3 regions of the Halomonas alkalicola genome follow, and region 1 is predicted to be linked to each of the others. Evidence: predicted binding sites of a transcription regulator. Region 1 holds the regulator's gene; each other region holds the start of a gene.
What was found. The regulator FNR, encoded in region 1, switches genes on or off when oxygen is low (the NO sensors DNR and NnrR bind a similar motif). The targets are predictions, from matches to a motif close to TTGATNTANATCAA.

Region 1 (6,204 bases):
CGAAGGAACGACAATCACAACAGGAGACCCCTCATGCTCAAGGTCCTGCGGCGCGCTGCCGACCGAAGACGGCACGCCAACGGCGACTACGCCTGGCTCTTCCACCCCTATACCGGTGACGAGATGGTGGTCATCGATACCGAGACCACCGGGCTTGATACGCGCAGCGCGGAGCTGGTCTCCATCGCCGCCGTCAAGGTGCGTGGCGACCGGGTGCTGACCAGCGAATCCCTGGACCTGCGCCTGGCGCGCCCGGCCTCGCTGTGTGGCGATTCGATCCGCATTCACGGCCTGCGCGGCATCGACCTGGAGGGCGGCATGGCGGTGGACGAGGCGCTGGAGCGCCTGCTCGACTTCGTCGGCAATCGCCCGCTGGTGGGCTGGCACCTGGACTTCGACCTGGCGATCCTCAATCGCGAGCTGCGCCCGCGCGTCGGCTTCGAGCTGCCCAACGCCACCATCGACGTGGCCCAGCACTATCTGCGCCGCCTGCGCCGCCGCCACCCCGAGGTGGAGTCGGCGCCGCGCTTCGAGAAGGTGGCCGAGCTGCTGGACGTGCCGGTGATGGGGCGCCATACGGCGCTGGGGGATGCGGTGACCACGGCGCTGATCTTCCTGCGCCTGGAGCGCGAGACCAGCGCCCTGCGGGGCGACGCCTGAGGCGTGACGGCGTCGCCTGACGTCGCCGGCGATGGTAGGATGGGCGCCCGTCATTTTTGCCCGCACTGGCAGCGCCGACCGACATGCAAGACGCCGTGATCTTCGACCCCCGCGACACCGACGCCGAGGCCCCCGCCGGGGGCTCCCCGCAGCAGGAGGCCCCCTCGCCGCTCCTCGATGCCCTGGATGCGCGGGGCAGGCGCGAGTTCAACAAGCTCCAGAAGCGCCTGCGCCGCCAGGTCGGTAACGCCATCATCGACTACGGCATGATCCACGAGGGCGACCGAGTGATGGTCTGCCTCTCCGGCGGCAAGGACAGCTACACCCTGCTCTCGATCCTGCGCAGCCTGCAGCGCAACGCCCCGATCGACTTCTCGCTGGTGGCGGTCAACCTCGACCAGAAGCAGCCCGGTTTCCCCGAGCAGGTGCTGCCCGAGTACCTCGAGTCCATCGGCGTCGAGTACCATATCCTCGAGCGCGACACCTACTCGGTGGTCAAGGAGAAGACGCCGGAGGGCAAGACCACCTGCGCGCTCTGCTCGCGGCTGCGCCGCGGCTCCCTCTACGGCTTCGCCGAGGAGATCGGCGCCACCAAGATTGCCCTGGGCCACCATCGCGAGGACATCCTCGAGACGCTGTTCCTCAACCTCTTCTTCGGCGGCAGCCTCAAGGCCATGCCCCCCAAGCTGCTCTCCGACGACGGCAAGAACATCCTGATCCGCCCGCTGGCCTACTGCCGCGAGGCGGATATCGCCGAGTTTGCCCGGCTGATGGCTTTCCCGATCATCCCCTGCAACCTGTGCGGTTCCCAGCCCAACCTGCAGCGCCAGGTGGTCAAGGAGATGCTCGCCGAATGGGAGAAGAAGCACCCCGGGCGCCTGGAGAGCATGTTCAAGGCGGTGACCAACGTGGCACCGTCGCAGCTGGCCGACCGCGAGCTGTTCGACTTCGCCGGGCTCGAGGAGGCGCAGGCGCGGCGGCAGGCCAGCCGCATCGAACTGCTGAACGAGTAGCCCCGACGCCGGCGCCAGGGCTCGGGAACTCATGGCTCGAAAACCAGAAACCCCCATCGGGCACTCGCCCGATGGGGGTTTCTACGTGAGGGGTTAAGGCCAGGCGGCTCGGTGCTACTTGGCCCCTTCCTCCTCGGCGACCTGGATCAGCGACTCCAGGTCGAGGATATGCACCTCGCGGCCCGAGACCTCCACCAGGCCCTGGCTCTGGAAGCGGCCCAGGATGCGACTGACGGTCTCCACCGCCAGGCCCAGGTAGTTGCCGATATCGGCCCGGGACATGGAGAGCCGGAAGCTGTAGGGGGAGTAGCCGCGCCGGCGGAAGCGGTCGGAGAGGCTGGTGAAGAAGCTGGCCAGGCGCTGGTCGGCAGTCTTGCGAGAGAGCAGGCGCATCATGCGGCGGTCGTCGCGCAGCTCCTTGCTCATGCTGCGATAGAGCTGGCCGCGTAGCTCGGGGAGGGACTCCGACAGCTGGTCCAGGCGATCGAAGGGGATCTCGCACACGGTGGTGGTCTCCAGGGCCACGACCGTGCCGGGATACTGCTCCTCGTCGATGCCGTCCAGCCCCACCAGTTCGCTGGGCAGGTAGAAGTTGGTTAGCTGGTCGTCGCCGCTGCCCTCGGTGGTCACCTGCTTGAGGCTGCCCGAGCGCACCGCATAGACGCTGGTGAAGGGGCTGTCCTGGCGGAACAGGGTCTCTCCCTTCTTGAGGGGCGCGCGCCGTCGGATGATGGCGTCGAACTGGTCCATGTCCTGAACCTCGAGGGCCAGCGGCAGGCAGAGCGAACTCAGGCTGCAGGTCTGGCAGCGAGTCTCGTGCAGTACAGAGCGCCGCCGTCCGGTCAGGCTATCGGGCATGGCCGCCTCCTCCTTGATCATGATCATGTCGACCATTATGGAGGAAACTTCGGGCAGGGCAAACCACCTCCAAGGAGGTAGGCCCGCCCGGCCTGGCTTACGCCACCGGGGTGGCCTGGGGATCGAAGGCGGCGAGCAGGTGGGTCAGGCCCCAGAGCCCGTCGGGGGTTACCCGCAGGCACTGGCCGTGGCGCTCGAGCAGCCCCGCCCGGCAGAAGGGGGCGAGGCGCTCGAGGGCACCGGCCAGGGCCGCGCCGGCGTCGAGCCCATGGGCCTGCGAGAGTGCGGCCAGATCCAGCTCGCGGCGACAGGCGAGCGCCTCGATGGCATCCCGGTGCAGGCGTTCGACCGCGTCCAGCCGGTAGCCGGCGCTGGCGGGCAGCTGGCTGGCGTCCAGCGCCGCCTCGTAGTCGGCCAGGCTCAGGGCGTTGCGGGCCAGGGTATCGCCGACCCGGCTGAGGGCGGCGACCCCGAGGCCGAGCTGGTCGCCGGGCGGGTAGTGGGTGTAGCCCTGCAGGCCGCGGGCCAGGCGACCCTCCCCCAGGGCCTGGGCCAGGCTGTCATCGGGGCGGGCAAACTGGCCGAGCCCGATGTGCACGTAGCCGGCGTCATCTAGCCGCTCGCGAGCCGCCTCGAGGATCGCCAGCCGGGTGGCGGCGTCGGGCAGATCCTCGGCGTCGATCTCGCGCTGGGGGCGGTAGCGCTCCGGCAGGTGGGCGTAGCGGCGCAGGGTGATGCGCGCCGGGGTCATGGCGATCACCTGCTCCACGGTTTCGCCGAAGCCCCGGGGGGTCTGCAGCGGCAGGCCCACGATCAGGTCGAGGTTGAGGGAGTGGAAGCCGAGGCGTTCGGCCTCGTCCACCAGGGACTCGGTCAGCACCCGGGGCTGGACCCGGTTGATCGCCTTCTGGACGCGCAGGTCGAGCTCCTGGACGCCGAGGCTCAGGCGGTTGAAGCCCAGCGCCTGAAGGTGGCGCAGGGTGAAGACATCGGCCTCGCGGGGGTCGATCTCGATGCTGAAGTCGCGCCCTCGGGCGCCGGACAGCCCGAAGCGGGCGTCGAGGCGGTCGAACAGGTCGCCCATCTGGTCCAGCGAGAGGAAGGCGGGGGCACCGCCGCCCCAGTGCAGGCGCTGCACGGCCGGGAGGCGGCCCAGCAGGCGGCTCACCAGCACCATCTCGCGGTCGAGCCGCGTGAGGTAGGGGTCGGCCTGGCGGCTGTCCCGTGAGGGCACCCGCTGGGAGGCGCAGAAGCGACAGGCCTGCCGGCAGAAGGGCAGGCGCACGTGCAGCGCCAGCGGCGCGCCGGGGGAGCGCTCGGCCAGGGCCCGGGTCAGCGCCGCGGGGCCGTCCCCCGTCGCCAGGCGGGCGGCGTCGGGGTAGGTGAGGTAGTGCGATCCGTCGTGGTCATGGTACTGCATCGAGGGCCTGCCTCCGGCAGTCCAGGATGGCCCGGCGCGATCGTTGCGTTTCGCCTGAACGGGCATGACGGCGCTCCCGGCTATGGATGTGCTCTCCATGCTAGGGCGGCTAGACGCCGGCGGCGTTGAGCTGCGTCAATCCGGCGTGGAATAGTGCCGAATCAGCCGTGACCCTGAGCGGGCAGCATCAGCCACAGCTGCCACAGGGCGAAGGCGATGATCGACAGCGCGGCGATGTTGCGGGTGGCCCGGTGACGAATCAGCCCCCCCAGCTGGCGCGCCGCCAGGCCGGTGGCGAGCAGCGCCGGCAGTGTGCCGAGGCCGAAGGCGCCCATCAGGGCGGCCCCCTTGAGCGGGTCGGCCATGGCCAGGCTCCAGGCCAGCATCGAGTAGACCAGCCCACAGGGCAGCCAGCCCCACACCGCGCCGAGCGCCACGGCCTGGGGCGCCCTCACCACCGGCATCAGCCGCCGGCCCACCGGCTCCAGATGGCGCCAGAGGCGCCTGCCCAGCGCCTCGACCCGCAGCAGCCCCTTCCACCAGTCGGCGATATAGAGCGCCATCAGGATCAGCATCAGCGCGGCAAGGCCCTGCAGGACGAGGCGCATGCCGGGGGTGAGGCTGAGCAGGGTGCCGAGGGTGGCGACCAGGGCGCCGGCCACCATGTAGCTTCCGATGCGCCCCAGGTTGTAGCCCAGCAGCAGGCCCGCGAGGCGAGCAGGGGAACGCATGCTGGGGGGCACGGCGAAGGTCAGGGCACTCATGATGCCGCCGCACATGCCGATGCAGTGGGCGCCCCCCAGCAGGCCGAAGACGAAGGCCGCCGCGAGGGGCGGCAGGCCGAGACCGGTGGGGTCCATCAGGGCTCCGGGTCGGCGTCGCGGCGTTCCTGCGCGGCGCGCTCGCGGGCCTCGCGGCGGCGCTGGCGCTCCTCGGGGGGAAGGTCGTTCTCGTCCTCGTCGAAGAGGATGCGGTGGGCGGGGCCCTCCAGGTCCTCGAACTGGTCATGCTTGACCGCCCAGAAGAAGGCCCAGACGGCCAGGCCCAGCAGGGTCAGCGACAGCGGGATCAGCAGGTAGAGAATGCTCATGGGGTCACCCGGCTCGGTTCAGGGGATGGCGTCGGCAGCGGGGCGGCAGGCATGGCACGGCTGCGGAAGCGGTTGAGGCGCAGGGCGTTGCCCACCACCACCAGGGAGCTGGCCGACATGCCCATGGCGGCCAGCCAGGGGGGCACCAGCCCCACGGCGGCGATGGGCATGGCGGTGAAGTTGTAGCACACCGACCAGATCATGTTCTGGCGCATCACCCGGCGGGTGGCGCGGCTGATCTCGACCGCCTCGACGATGCGTGACAGGCGCGGGCTCAGCAGGATGGCATCGGCGCTGGTGCGTGCCAGGTCGGTGGCGCCGTTCATGGCGATGGCCACGTCGGCACCGGCCAGCACCGGCACGTCGTTGATGCCGTCCCCGACCATGGCGACCTTCTCGCCCGCGGCCTGGCACTCGCGGATGCGCTCAAGCTTCTCCTCGGGGCTGGCGCCGCCGCGCCAGGTGGGGATATCGAGGCGCCGGGCGAGGTCGCCGGCGGCCTCTGGGGTATCGCCGGAGAGCAGCTCGACCGCAAGGCCCAGCGCCTTGAGCGCTGCCACGGTGTCGGCGGCATCCTCGCGGATCCTGTCCTGCAGGGCGAACCAGGCCCGGGGCTCGCCCTCTTCGGCGAGCAGCAGCCACTGCCCCCCGCCGGGGGCTCTTGGCGTCGCGTCCGGGGCGGCGAACTCGGCCTTGCCGAGCCGCCAGCGGCGGCCGTCGAGGGTGCCCTCGAGGCCCTGGCCGGTGCGGCTGGCCACCTCGGTGGCGTGCACCGTGGCCAGCCGGTAGGGATGGAAGGCCCGGGCGATGGGGTGCTCCGAACGCGCCTCCAGGGCGGCCGCCAGGGTGCGGGCCCGCGCGGCGTCGAGCCCGCCCAGGGGCCGCGTCTCCACCAGCGTCATCTGGCCGCTGGTCAGGGTGCCGGTCTTGTCGAGGATCACCCGGTCGATCTGGGAGAGCGCCTCGATGGCATCTGCGCGGGTCACCAGCACGCCCCGGCGGCGCAGCTGGCCGTGGCCGGCGGTGAGTGCGGTGGGGGTGGCCAGGGCCAGGGCGCAGGGGCAGGTGACCACCAGCACCGAGAGCATGATCCAGGGCATGCGCGCCGGGTCGATGAACCACCAGGCGATGGTGACGACGGCGGTGACCACCAGCAGGCGCAG
Region 2 (6,204 bases), 1.8 Mb from region 1:
CCTGGCGGCTCGCGAGGTGGAGCGCCACTGTTTCCCTGACGCGGAGCTGCGGCTCACGTTGCCCTTCGCCGAGGCGCAGGCGTTTCCCGAGACCCTGGTGCTCTACCGCAGCCTGGACCGGCCCAACGACAAGCTGGTCGAGCTGCTGCTGCTGGCGCGCCACGCCCGCCGTCAGGGGGTGACCCGCCTGGTCCTGGTGGCGCCCTACCTGGCCTACATGCGTCAGGACATCGCCTTCCACCCCGGCGAGATCGTCAGCCAGACCATCGTCGGCGGCTTTCTGGCGGAGCTCGTCGACGCGGTGATCACCGTGGATCCGCACCTGCACCGCATCGAGCGGCTCGACCAGGCGATCCCCATCGCGCATGCCATAGCGCTCTCCGGGGCGCCGCGGCTGGCCGAGCTGATCGCCGAGAAGCGCCCCGGGGCGCTGCTGCTGGGGCCCGACGAGGAGGCACTGCAGTGGGTGGCCCAGGCCGCGGGGCTGACCGGCCTCGACCATGCCACCTGCCGCAAGGTGCGCCGCGGCGACCGCGACGTTGAGATCCACCTGCCCGACACCCCGGTGGCGGGGCGGGCGGTGGTGCTGATGGATGACGTGGCGAGCTCCGGGCATACCGTGGCCCGAGCCGCCGAGGCGCTCAAGGCCGCCGGAGCGGCCTCGGTGGACGTGGCGCTGACCCATGCGCTGTTCGCCGGCGATGCCCTGGCGGTGATCCGCGAGGCGGGCGTGGGGGAGGTGTGGAGCACCGACTGCATTACCCATGACAGCAACGCCATCGCCATGGCGCCGGTGCTGGCCGAGGCGCTGGCCGGGGTGCTGGGCTCGCGGCCGTAGCCGGGCGACAGCGATAACGAGGGCGCTACAACGCCAGCGGGGCACGAGAGTCTCTCTCGTGCCCCGCTGCGTATGCTCGTCCGGTCACCCGGGCGGGGGAGTGGCTCGGCTGCCGTCAGGCGTAGAGGGCGCCGGCGGTAGCGGCCCGAAGGCGCTCCAGGGACATCACCTGCTGGCCACGCTCCGGCGTGTCGGTGCGAAAGCCGATCTCGAAGCCGCGGTCGGCGAGATCGGCGGCCCAGAACTCCTCGGTGGCCATGGCCTCGGCCTCGATGGCGCTGGCGGCATGGAAGAGGCCGCCGCCAAGGTGCATCTCCTGGCCGCGAGAGTGGATGGCGAAGACGTCGACGAGGAAGGATTTCATGGCGCTCACATGGGCTGGTGTGTGGATATGCGGGCATGGTAGCCATTCGCCGCAGGCCTCGTAAGCGAATCCGGATTCCGTTGTGTCACGGCCCATGCGCCCACGACATCATTCCTGGCCGGCATGAGGAATGCCGATAACGAAGTGGCCCCGGCGCCGTGCCGTGCAGCGCATGCCCCGGGGCCCTGGCGCGTCCTGCGCCTGCCGGCTATCGGGTGCCGGCGCCCGCCTTCTCTGCGTCGGACTCGGGCTTGTCGGCCCCCTGGTGGCCCAGCGCACCGGCCTGGTCCAGGCGTGGGTGGTTGTCGAGGAACTCCCGATGGGGGTCGGGCAGGGCGTCCAGCGCCTGGAGGCTCAAGGTGATGGCGTGGATCGCCGCCATCACATCGCGGGTGTTGCCCGTCTCGGAGATGGTGTGCATGTTGCGGATCGGGAAGCCGATGGAGGTGGCCACGCAGTCCACGGCGGCCAGCACGCCGGCCATGCCGTCGGTGCCGGTATCGGCGCCGACGATGTCCCGCTGCATGGGGATGCCGTGCTCCCGGGCGGTGGTCTCGATGATCCGGTTGAGCTGCTCGCTGGCGATGGCGCCCACCGACAGCGTGAACCCCTTGCCCATCTCCAGCGGCTGCATGCGACGGTCGCCGATGCCCGGGGCCGCCACGTAGTCATGGTTCACGTCCACGGCGATGATGGCGTCGGGACGGAGCTCGCCGGCCAGTACGCGGCTGCCGAAGCGGCCGATCTCCTCGTAGCTGGCGATGGCGAACATCACCCGCACCTGCTCGGTGCCTCCCGCCTCGGCGACCAGTCGTGCCACCTCGGCGGTGACGAAGCAGCCCAGGCCGTTGTCCAGGTAGGCGCCGTAGAAGGTGTCCGGACTGAAGCCGTGGCGAATGGGGCGGTTGAAGAGGATCGAGTCGCCGGGACGCACGCCCAGGTTCACCACCTGCTGCTTCTTGTTCTCTCCGTGGATCTGCAGGTCCAGGTAGATCTGCTCCTTCTTGATGCCCTTGCTGCCGTCGCGCTGGGCCGGGTCGGAGAAGTGGATGGCGCCCAGCGCCTCCACGGTACCGCCCTCGATGCGCCGGTAGCGACCGGGGGCCTGGGGATCCTCGCTGAATAGCGTGACCTCGTGGCCGATCAGCACGTTGGGCAGGAAGGCGTCGGTGTTGATCCAGATCTTGCCGTCCTCGCCGATGGAGCGCACCTGCATGCGGATCTTGTCGGCGTGCCCGATCACCATCACCTTGAACAGGTCGTCGCGGCCCGGGTGGGTGTCCAGCACCACGCCGGCATGGCCCTTGAACTGGTGCAGCTGCCAACTCGCCGGAGCGAAGCTTTCGAAGTGGGGCTTGAGCACGCCGTAGGTCATGGCGGCCTCCAGGCCCACGGGGCTTGGCGCCGCGAGGAGGCGTCGCATCAGCTCGAACTGTGGCTCGGGCATGGGCTCTGTCCAGGGGGTATCGCTCATCGTGTTCTCTCTCTTCGGGGTGAGATCATCGTCCCGGAGCTTACCACCCCGATGCGGCGGCGGTCTGTCCACGCCTGAAGGGCTGTCACGCCTGCCATCGGTCGGGCTATTATGCTGCGCATTGTCCTCAACCGCTTATGCATGAGAAGGAGAGCCAGAGATGTCGTCAAGGATGTCGCCGCTGTTACCCCTCGGACTGGCCGCCCTGCTGCTGGCAGGCTGCGCCGGCGCGCCGCCGGCACCCGCCGAGCGCCCCACGGTTGAGCCGGCGCCGCCCCCGGTGGCGGCAGTGCCCGGTGTCGGTGTCGAGGAGCGCGACTGGCTCCCGCCACTCTTCAGCGGGGTGGAGGATGAGGCCCACTACTATATCAGCCGCCTGCCGGACCGCCGTTTCGTTGCCACCTACGGCGGGGAGGAGCATCCGCGGCCCTGGTATATCGCGGCGGAGCGGCTGGGGCAGATCGGCGAGCCGGCCATTCCCCTGCTGGCCGCGCGGCTCGAGTCCTCGGACGAGTACGAGCTGATGCTGGCGCTCTATGCGCTGATGCTGGCTTCCCAGGACCCGTCGCTGATGGCCGCCACCGGCGGCGATACCCTCGAACTTGGCAGCGTGCTGGACCCGCGCCACAACGCCGAGAATCTCGCCCTGGCCCGGGCCTGGTGGCAGCGACAGGGCTGGCGCTGGGAGTAGTCCGCCAGGCGCCGAACCCGAGTTGCCCAGACTGCCAGGAGGTGAGCATGCAGCGTCAGGACCGCCAGTCCCTCGAGGCGTCGCACCGGCCTGAGGCGATCCGACGCCGGCTGCGCCAGCCGACCCGGGGCCGGAACCTGCCCGATGCGATCCTCGGTGGCATCGATGGTTGCGTGACTACCTTCGCGGTGGTGTCGGGTGCCTTCGGCGCGGGCTTCTCGGCCACGGTGGCCCTGGTGCTGGGATTGGCCAACCTGCTGGCGGATGGCTTCAGCATGGCCATCAGCAACTACGAGGCGATCAAGGCCCAACGGGAACATGTCGATGGGGTGCGCGATGACGAGCACCGCCATATCGAGGTGGTGCCCGAGGGCGAGCGCGAGGAGATCCGTCAGATCTTCCGGCGCAAGGGCTTCGAGGGCGAGACCCTGGAGCGGGTGGTGGACACTATCTGCGCTGACCGGGAGGTCTGGGTGGAGACCATGCTGCACGAGGAGCATGGCCTGCAGACCGAGGGGCTGAGCCCGCTGCGCTCGGCCCTGGTGACCTTCACGGCCTTCCTGGTGATCGGTGCCGTGCCGCTGCTGCCCTACGCCCTGCCGGGGCTGTCCATCACCCGGCAGTTCCTGGCGAGCCTGGGGCTGGCGGCGTTGATGTTCTTCCTGATCGGCATGGGCAAGAGCCTGATCTATCACCAGCCGGTGTTCGCCTCCGGACTGCGTACCCTGATGATGGGCGGTGCGGCGGCGGGGCTGGCCTTCCTCACCGGACATCTCGCCCAGGCGCTGTTCGGCATCGGGGTGTGACGCGGACGCGGCGTGCCAGGCGGGCATCGTCGGCTATTGAGCTGTATCAAGGCGAAGCGTCGGCGCTGGTCTACGCTATCTGGTGCGGCATACGCCGCTCGGGCATTACCGGCTTGGGCGTCGGGCCCGGCCTTGTCTCAGCATGTCTTTCCAGGAACCAGGAGAGCGCCACCATGGCCAAGAAGCCGAAGGAAGTCTCCCCCGCCGTCCAGTCGGAATCTCGGGGAGTCAGTCCCTTCCACGAGTTTGATCGTTTCTTCGACAGTGTCTTCGATCGGGGCTGGATGCCGATGCTGCGCCGCGATCACCCGCTGTGGGAGCGTTTTGCCGCCTTCGAGAAGGGGATGCCCAGGGTCGATGTCATCGAACGCGACGCCGAGGTGCTGGTGCGTGCAGAGGTCCCCGGCTTCGAGCGCGAGGATCTCGAGGTATCGGTCAGCGACCATAGCGTGACCATCAAGGGCGAGCACCGCCAGGAGCACAAGGAGGAGGAGGGGGAATACTTCCGCTCCGAGATCTCCAGCGGCTCCTTCTCGCGCACCGTGACGCTACCCGGCGATATCGACACGGAGGGGGGCGAGGCGAGCTTCAAGAACGGCATCCTCGAGCTGACCCTTCCGAAGCTGAAACGGGCCAGCCGGCGCAAGATCGAGGTGAAGTGATCCTCCGGGGGCCTCTCCGGGCTACCCCAGGGCGTCGAGCAGCCGCTGCGTGGCCAGGAACAGCTGGCGGCGGGGCTGGGCGCCCTCGAGCACGCCGGCGTGTTCGCCGTCCAGGCTGAAGCGCAGCGCCGGCACGCCCTGGATGCCGAGGTCGCGGGCGGTGCGTTGGTCGTCCATCACCGCCTGGTGATAAGTACCCTGCTCCAGCGCCTGGTGCAGGGCGCTGCCGTCCAGCGCCAGGGTCTCGGCCAGCCGGGCGAGGGCCTGGGGGTCGGCCAGGTCCAGGCTCGCCTCGAAGAAACCGCGGAACAGCGCCCTGCGCATGGCGTCGCCCGCCCCGGGGTGATCGGCCGCCTGTGCCTCGGCCCAGGCGGCCGCCTCGTGGGCCAGCCGTGAGCGCGGCTGAATCCGCGGCAGCCGCAGGGTCATGCCGCGTTCGGTCGCCATGGGGTAGACGGCCCGTCCCCAGATGTCATGCAGGTAGTCGCCGTCCGGGTCGAGGGTCGGCTCGGGGGCGGGACGCAGCTCGAAGGCGCGCCAGCGGATCGTCACCTTCCCCCCGAAGCGCTCGGCCAGGGCGTCGAGCTCCGGCATCTCCAGGTAGCAGAAGGGACACACATAGTCGCTGAAGACGTCGAGCGTGATGCGCGGCTGGGTCATGGAGACTCCCCGTTCAGTTTGGCAGGAAAAGGCGGGCGGCCAGGCGGTGACGCAGTGGCCTCACGGCAAGGACCACCAGCACGATCAGCGCCAGCGCTTCCAGCCAGGTGGGCAGCAGCTCCTGAACCCGGGCCACCTGGAGCGGTATGTCGAGTTCCCACCAGCCGGCCAGCAGGTCCACGCCCAGGCCCAGCAGCACGGTGCTTGCCAGGATGCCGGCCAGATAGGCCACAAGCGCTCGGTTGCCCATCTCACGGCGGAACACGCCAAGGGTCGCCAGGCTGGTCACCGGTGCAGCGATCAGGAAGACCAGCACCGTGCCCGGGGAGACCCCGGCCAGCAGCAGGCCGGCGGCGATCGGCGTGGCGGCGGTGGCACACAGGTACATGGGGATGCCGATCACAGCCATCACCAGCATGGCACCCAGGCCGCTGCCCAGCCCGGCAAGCTGCTGAGGCGGTACCAGGGCGATCAGCGCCCCGGCCACCAGCAGGCCGGCCAGCAGCCAGAGGCTGATGTCGTCGAGGATGTCGCTGAAGGCATAGCTCAGCCCGGCGCGGAGCCGGCGCCCCAGGGTGGCAGGCGCCGGACTGGGCGAGGCCCGGGTTCCGCAGCCGCTGCCGCAGCCTCCCCCGCAGCTCGCCGCCGAGGCGGGTGCCGTTGCCTCGGCGACGTGGGTGCGCCCCACCAGCAGCCCGGTGACGATGGC
Region 3 (6,204 bases), 740 kb from region 1:
CGGCGCCGACTTCGACCGCATCAGCGGCCGGCCCGGCATCTGGCAGCGCCACGCGCGCAGCCTCTCGCTGCTGCTGGAGGGCGACACCCCCTTCGAGTGCCGCACCACGGTGCACTGGCGCGACTTCACCCTGGAGGAGCTCGAGCGACTGGCCATGACCCTGGCCGACTGCGGCGTACGTCGCTACGCTATCCAGCTGGCACGGCGGGAACACTGCCTCGACCCCGGCTACTGTGAGCCGGTGGAAGAGGCCCCGCCCCGGGAGGCCCTGGAAACCCTGATCAGGCGACTGAAGCGCCACTTCGAGCACCTCGAGCTGCGCGGCTGAGCCCCCGCCTGAAACGCCACCGCCCCGGGCCACTCTCGTGACCCGGGGCGGTGCGTGTACTGCGCTGGTCCGTCAGCGCGAGGAGCCGTGGCGCGCTGACGTCAGCCGCACTACTGTTAGCCGCACTTGGACCAGCCGCAGCCGGAGTAGCAGGTGGGGCAGCCGTCCATCATGATCAGCTCGCCGTTGCACTCGGGGCAGTGGCCCACCACGGTGGGGCCGTCGGCCTTGGCGTGGGCGGCCTCCTGGGCCTTGCGCTCGGCCTGCTCGATCTCCTCCGGGGTCGGCGGCTGCCACAGATGGCCGCTGGCCTGGCGCTGGGCGTAGCGGGCCACCAGCTCCTCCACCGGCACCTGGTTGCCGTCCTGGTCGAGGAAGCCGCGGCGGAAGAGGATCTGCTGGATCGACCAGGCGATGGCCGCCACCTCGGAGTCGTGGAACATCGGCTTGCCCCAGCGGTTCATACCGCAGCGCACCAGGCCCTTGTCCCAGGCCACCTTGCGCAGGTCCGCCACCGCCTGGGTGACGTAGCCGCCGCGGGCGGCCAGCGACAGGCTGCGCATGGTGGCGGTGATCCACTGGTGCTCGCTGGAGAGCTGGCCGGAGGGGAAGAAGAACTCCACCGGGCGCTCGATCACCACCCGCTTGCCGCCCAGCACGCCCTCAACGGGCATGAAGGAGACCAGCAGGTAGACCTTCTTGCGCCCCTCGGCGCCGACGTAGGAGATCTTCTCCGACACGGCCTCCAGAGTGCCCTCGGGACGCGAGGGAATGCGCACCGTGAGCGGATTCTCCTCGGGCAGCGGCGGCTCTTCCACCGCCTTCTTGACGCTGTAGGAAACGATCTTGGACGTGATCTCGACGGCCATCAGGAGGCTCCTCCGGAAAGTTGTTGGGTGGCACTGGGCATCCATCGCTCGGGGCTGATCCGGCAAGTGCCGTTATTACCACTTGCCATAGGTGCCTTCCTTCAGCGCATCATAGAGGTTGGCCGCGTTGTGCTCCTCGCCGTCGTAGATGATCTTCTCGTCACCGGCAAGCTCAATGGTCTCGCCGTTCTCCAGCTCGAACACGTAGGTGGTGTTCTTGAGATCGTCCTCGCGCACCAGCACGCCCTGGAAGGCCTCCGGGTTGAAGCGGAAGGTGGTGCAGCCCTTGAGCTTGCTGGCGTAGGCGTCCAGGTAGAGGTCCTTGAACTCCTCGAAGGCGAACTCGGTGGGCACGTTCACCGTCTTGGAGATGGCGGAGTCGACCCAGGCCTGGGCGGCGGCCTGCACCGCCACGTGCTGCTTCGGGCTCACCGCATCGGCGGTGATGAAGTAGTCGGGCAGGTCGCTCTCCACGGCGTCGGCGGCGATGAAGTGGCGGTAGGCCGCCAGCTCGAAGGAGACCACCTCCACCTGCTCCTTGGTCTTCTTGCCCGACTGGATCACGTTGCGGAAGTAGCGGTGCGAGAACGACGGCTCGATGCCGTTGGAGGCGTTGTTGCCCAGCGACAGCGAGATGGTGCCGGTCGGGGCGATGGAGCTGTGGTGGGTGAAGCGCGCGCCGTGCTCGGCGAGCTGGGCGACCAGCTCCGGCTCCACCTCGGCGACCTTCTGCATGTAGCGGCTGTAGCGGGCGTGCAGGATGCGGCCCGGCACCTTGTCGCCGACCTCGTAGCCGTCCTTCTTGAGCTCGGGACGCTCGCGCATCATCTTCGGGGTGATCTCGTAGTCCTCGGCCAGCGCCGGGGCCATGCCCTTCTCCCGGGAGAGCTCGAGCGCCTGCTTCCAGCCCTCCACGGCCAGGTTGCGGCTCACCTCCTCGGTGAAGGCCAGCGACTCCGGCGAGCCGTAGGGGATCTTGAGCATGGTCAGGGTGGAGCCCAGGCCCAAGAAGCCCATGCCGTGGCGGCGCTTGGCCTCGATCTCGCGGCGCTGGCCGGGAAGCGGCAGGCCGCTGATCTCCACCACGTTGTCGAGCATGCGGGTGAAGATCGCCACCACCTGGCGGTAGCGCTCCCAGTCGAAGCGCGGCTTCTTGCCGAAGGGGTCGATGACGAAGCGGGTCAGGTTGACCGAGCCCAGCAGGCAGGCGCCCTCCGGGGGCAGCGGCTGCTCGCCGCAGGGGTTGGTGGCGCGGATCTCCTCGCAGAACCAGTTGTTGTTCATCCGGTTGACCTGGTCGATCAGGATGAAGCCCGGCTCGGCGAAGTCGTAGGTGGAACGCATGATGGTGTCCCACAGCTCGCGCGCCTTGATCACCTCGACGATGCGGCAGGCCACGCGGCCCTCGGCGTCGACGGTGTAGCCCTCCTCGATCACCGGCCAGTCGCGGTAGAGCAGCTCGCTCTCGTCGACGTCGTCCTTCTCGCCGGCGTGCAGCGGGAAGGCCAGCGGCCAGTCGGTGTCGTTCTTCACCGCTTCCATGAACTCGTCGGTGATCAGCAGGCTCAGGTTGAACTGGCGCAGGCGGCCCGCCTCGCGCTTGGCCTCGATGAACTGGCGCACGTCGGGGTGGCCGACGTCGAAGGTGCCCATCTGGGCGCCGCGGCGCCCGCCGGCGGAGGCCACCGTGAAGCACATCTTGTCGTAGATATCCATGAACGCCAGGGGGCCGTTGGTGCCGGCCCCGGCACCGAACACGAAGGCGCCCTTGTGGCGCAGGGTGGAGAAGTCGTAGCCGATGCCGCAGCCCGCCTTGAGGGTCATGCCGGCATCCACCACGGAGTCGAGGATGTCGTGCATGGAGTCGCGGATGGTGCGGGACACCGTGCAGTTGATCAGGCTCACCGCCGGCTTGTAGGCCTCGGCGCCGGCGTTGGACATGATCCGCCCGGCCGGGATGGCACCGTTCTCCAGCGCCCAGCGGAACTTCGGCAGCCACTCGTCGGCACGTTCACCCTCCACCGCGGCCAGGGCCCGGGCCACCCGCTCCCAGGTGGCACCCACGTCCTTGTCCACGGGCTTGCCGTGGCGATCCTTGAGGCGGTACTTGGAGTCCCAGATGTCGCGGGACGGCCCCTGCAGGGGGACCTCGCTGGATGACTTCACGGCCTTGGTGGAAGTGCTCATGCGGATGGCTCCGGAAGAAAGTCGGTTTATCGGAAAAGGGTCAGGTCGTGCGTCTCGCCAGCCGCTCCAGGCGGACCAGCAGTTCACCGAAGGGCCCCTGGGCCAGCCCCTCCTCGCGACCGTCGAGGAGGTTCTTGACCATCAGGCCGAGCTCGGTGTCGCCCTCGATCAGCAGCCGGCGCTGGAAGAACAGGGCGTCGGGGTCCTCGCGGCGGGTGGCCAGGCAGAGGAACTCGCGCCAGCCGCCGCGGATGGAGGCCTCGCCGGGCTCGGTACAGACCCTGAGACGCTCGTTCTCGAGGGTCAGGGTCAGCGCCACGCCGAGATCCTCGATGGCCAGGGTGATGCGGCGCCCCTCCAGGGCGTCGAACTCCCCCTCGGCCAGGGGCTCGGCGAAGGTGCGGTTGAGCAGCGGTTCCACCAGGCGGCGCTTGACGCCGACCGGCACGCGCGGATCGACGGCGCGAATCAGGCGGGCGGGTGCGGGAAGGCGCGGCAGGGCCTGTAACGGTAAAGGCAACAACGGCAGGGACATGACAGCTCTCCTGAGGATAACCACGCGGCCGAGGCCGCCGAACCGCTCATCCTAGGCCGCTGCTCCCCGGGCTGCACTGACATGCATCATGTCGCCGGACAGCCCTCGATCACCCGCGGCCCGCCTACCATATATAGACCATATCGCCTCGGCAAGCCCCATATCTGGTGCAGGCGAGGCGACATCATGACCCATTTTCATTTGACAGCGGAAGAGCCGCGGCGTGGCGCGGCCAGGGGCGGGAGACGGCGCGCCGGCCGGCTGCGCCGACTCGCTCAGACGGTGCGCGAGTAGCGGTTCTCTTCGGGCTTGAGATAGGCGTCGAAGGCCATGGCGGCATTGCGCATCATCAGCCGTCCGGCGGGCAGCACCTCGATCTCACCCTCACGGATCGCCAGCAGGCCGTCGTCGGCCATCTCCTGCAGCTGCGCCAGGGCGTCGGCGAAGTAGCCGCGGAAGACGATGCCGTGGGCGGCCTCGATGGTGGCGAAGTCGATGCGGTTGTGGCACATCAGGGCGTTGATCACGTCGCGGCGCAGGCGGTCATCGGCGTTGAGGCGGTAGCCGCGGAACACCGGCAGGCGCCCTTCCTCCAGGCGATGCTGATACTGGGCGGTCTCCTTGACGTTCTGGCTGTAGGTGTCGCCCACCTTGCCGATGGAGGTGATGCCCAGGGCGATCATGTCGCAGTCGGCGTGGGTGGAGTAGCCCTGGAAGTTGCGCTGCAGGGTGCCGTTCTCGCGGGCCAGGGTAAGCTCGTCGTCGGGCAGGGCGAAGTGGTCCATGCCGATATAGACGTAGCCGGCGGCGGTGAGGCGGCGGATGGTCAGCTCGAGCAGCTCCAGCTTGCGCTCCGGCGGCGGCATGTCCTCGGGGCGGATCAGCCGCTGGGCCTTGAACAGCTGGGGCAGGTGGGCATAGCTGTAGCTGGCGATGCGGTCCGGCTGCAGGGCGATGATCTTGGTCAGGGTGGCATCGAAGCTGGCCACGGTCTGGCGCGGCAGGCCGTAGATCAGGTCGACGCTCACCGACTGGAAGCCGGCGTCGCGGGCCGCCTGGACCAGTTCCACCACCTGCTCCTCGCTCTGCAGACGGTTCACCGCCTCCTGGACGTCACGATCGAAGTCCTGCACCCCGAAGCTCAGCCGGTTGAAGCCCAGGTCGTGGAGCTCGTGGATCTGCTCGGGCGTCACGGTGCGCGGGTCCACCTCCAGGGAGAACTCGCGCTCGGCGGGCGGGGCGAAGTGGAAGGCCTCGTCCAGCGCCGCCATCAGCTCGCCGAGCTGGGCGTTGCTCAGGTAGGTGGGCGTGCCCCCGCCCAGATGCAGCTGGGTCATGCGCCGCGACTCGTCGAACAGCGCGCCCTGCACGCGGATCTCCTGCTTGAGCCACTCGAGGTACTCGGCGGCCCGCTCGGTGTTGTGGGTGATGATCTTGTTGCAGGCGCAGTAGTAGCAGAGGCTCTTGCAGAACGGGATATGCACGTAGACCGACAGCGACTTGGGCGTCTCGGCCCGGTTGCTGCGTTCGGCCGCGGCGCGATAGTCGTCCTCGGCGAAGGCCGCATGGAACTGGGGTGCCGTGGGGTAGGAGGTATAGCGCGGGCCCGGACGGTCGTACTTCTCCACCAGGGGGCGATCGAACAGCAGGTCGTCTTGCATCGTGAAACAGCCTCTTTAAACCGGGTGGCGGCACCGCGGCGCCGCCGTATGGGGCAGAGTATGCCATTCAGGGTCCGGCGCGTCGGTACCCTTCTCGAGGTAGCTGACCTGGATCAAGCCTGCGGCGCACCGTGCGGCGGCACCAGTGGAGCAGCCGCCAGGCGGCGAGCCCCCAGGCCAGGCTCCAGGCGAGGGCAGAGCCCCACAGCAGCAGCAGCCACCCCTCCCCGGCATCCAGCGCCAGCAGGCGCAGCAGCGCGGCCAGGGAGAAAAGCAGCGCCAGGGGCAGCAGCAGCGTCTCCGCCTCGGGGCGCGCCTTGGCGCGCAGGATCGCCTGGCGCAGCATGATGCCGGAGGCCAGGGTGCCGAGCGCCCCGATGGTGAAGGCGTGCAGGGTGGCGCTGGCGTGGGGCTGCTGCCACCAGGCTCGGGCCAGCAGCAGCAGCAGCAGACCCACTCCCAGCCAGGCGTAGCCCACCATGAGCCCCAGCAGGTCGGGTCGCCCGCGGCAGGCCCAGGGCCGCCAGCGCCATAGCCGCCACAGCACCAGCAGCCCGGCCGCCAGCACCAGCCCCGCGGCCAGTGGCCTCAGCGGCGGCCACAGCATCAGCAGCGGCGTCACCC

Region 2: the regulator FNR is predicted to act here: its motif matches at 4,210-4,223, upstream of B6N23_RS15410 (Hsp20/alpha crystallin family protein).
Region 3: the regulator FNR is predicted to act here: its motif matches at 3,996-4,009, upstream of ubiT (ubiquinone anaerobic biosynthesis accessory factor UbiT).

What each region holds. Positions count from the first base shown of each region.
Region 1 covers NZ_CP131913.1:1,439,036-1,445,239, reverse strand. Annotated here, with positions in the region: gene B6N23_RS06865 (3'-5' exonuclease) at 34-660, shown strand; gene ttcA (tRNA 2-thiocytidine(32) synthetase TtcA) at 744-1,673, shown strand; gene fnr (fumarate/nitrate reduction transcriptional regulator Fnr) at 1,788-2,531, opposite strand; gene hemN (oxygen-independent coproporphyrinogen III oxidase) at 2,629-3,951, opposite strand; gene B6N23_RS06845 (sulfite exporter TauE/SafE family protein) at 4,113-4,811, opposite strand; gene ccoS (cbb3-type cytochrome oxidase assembly protein CcoS) at 4,811-5,041, opposite strand; gene B6N23_RS06835 (heavy metal translocating P-type ATPase) at 5,038-6,204, opposite strand, start outside.
Region 2 covers NZ_CP131913.1:3,274,886-3,281,089, forward strand. Annotated here, with positions in the region: gene B6N23_RS15385 (ribose-phosphate diphosphokinase) at 1-838, shown strand, start outside; gene B6N23_RS15390 (hypothetical protein) at 954-1,202, opposite strand; gene B6N23_RS15395 (M20/M25/M40 family metallo-hydrolase) at 1,411-2,676, opposite strand; gene B6N23_RS15400 (hypothetical protein) at 2,837-3,367, shown strand; gene B6N23_RS15405 (VIT1/CCC1 transporter family protein) at 3,415-4,173, shown strand; gene B6N23_RS15410 (Hsp20/alpha crystallin family protein) at 4,347-4,835, shown strand; gene B6N23_RS15415 (DsbA family oxidoreductase) at 4,857-5,495, opposite strand; gene B6N23_RS15420 (SO_0444 family Cu/Zn efflux transporter) at 5,509-6,204, opposite strand, start outside.
Region 3 covers NZ_CP131913.1:2,175,560-2,181,763, reverse strand. Annotated here, with positions in the region: gene B6N23_RS10445 (anaerobic ribonucleoside-triphosphate reductase activating protein) at 1-328, shown strand, start outside; gene B6N23_RS10440 (ribonucleoside-diphosphate reductase) at 445-1,197, opposite strand; gene B6N23_RS10435 (adenosylcobalamin-dependent ribonucleoside-diphosphate reductase) at 1,273-3,384, opposite strand; gene ubiT (ubiquinone anaerobic biosynthesis accessory factor UbiT) at 3,425-3,919, opposite strand; gene hemN (oxygen-independent coproporphyrinogen III oxidase) at 4,195-5,580, opposite strand; gene B6N23_RS10420 (NnrS family protein) at 5,648-6,204, opposite strand, start outside.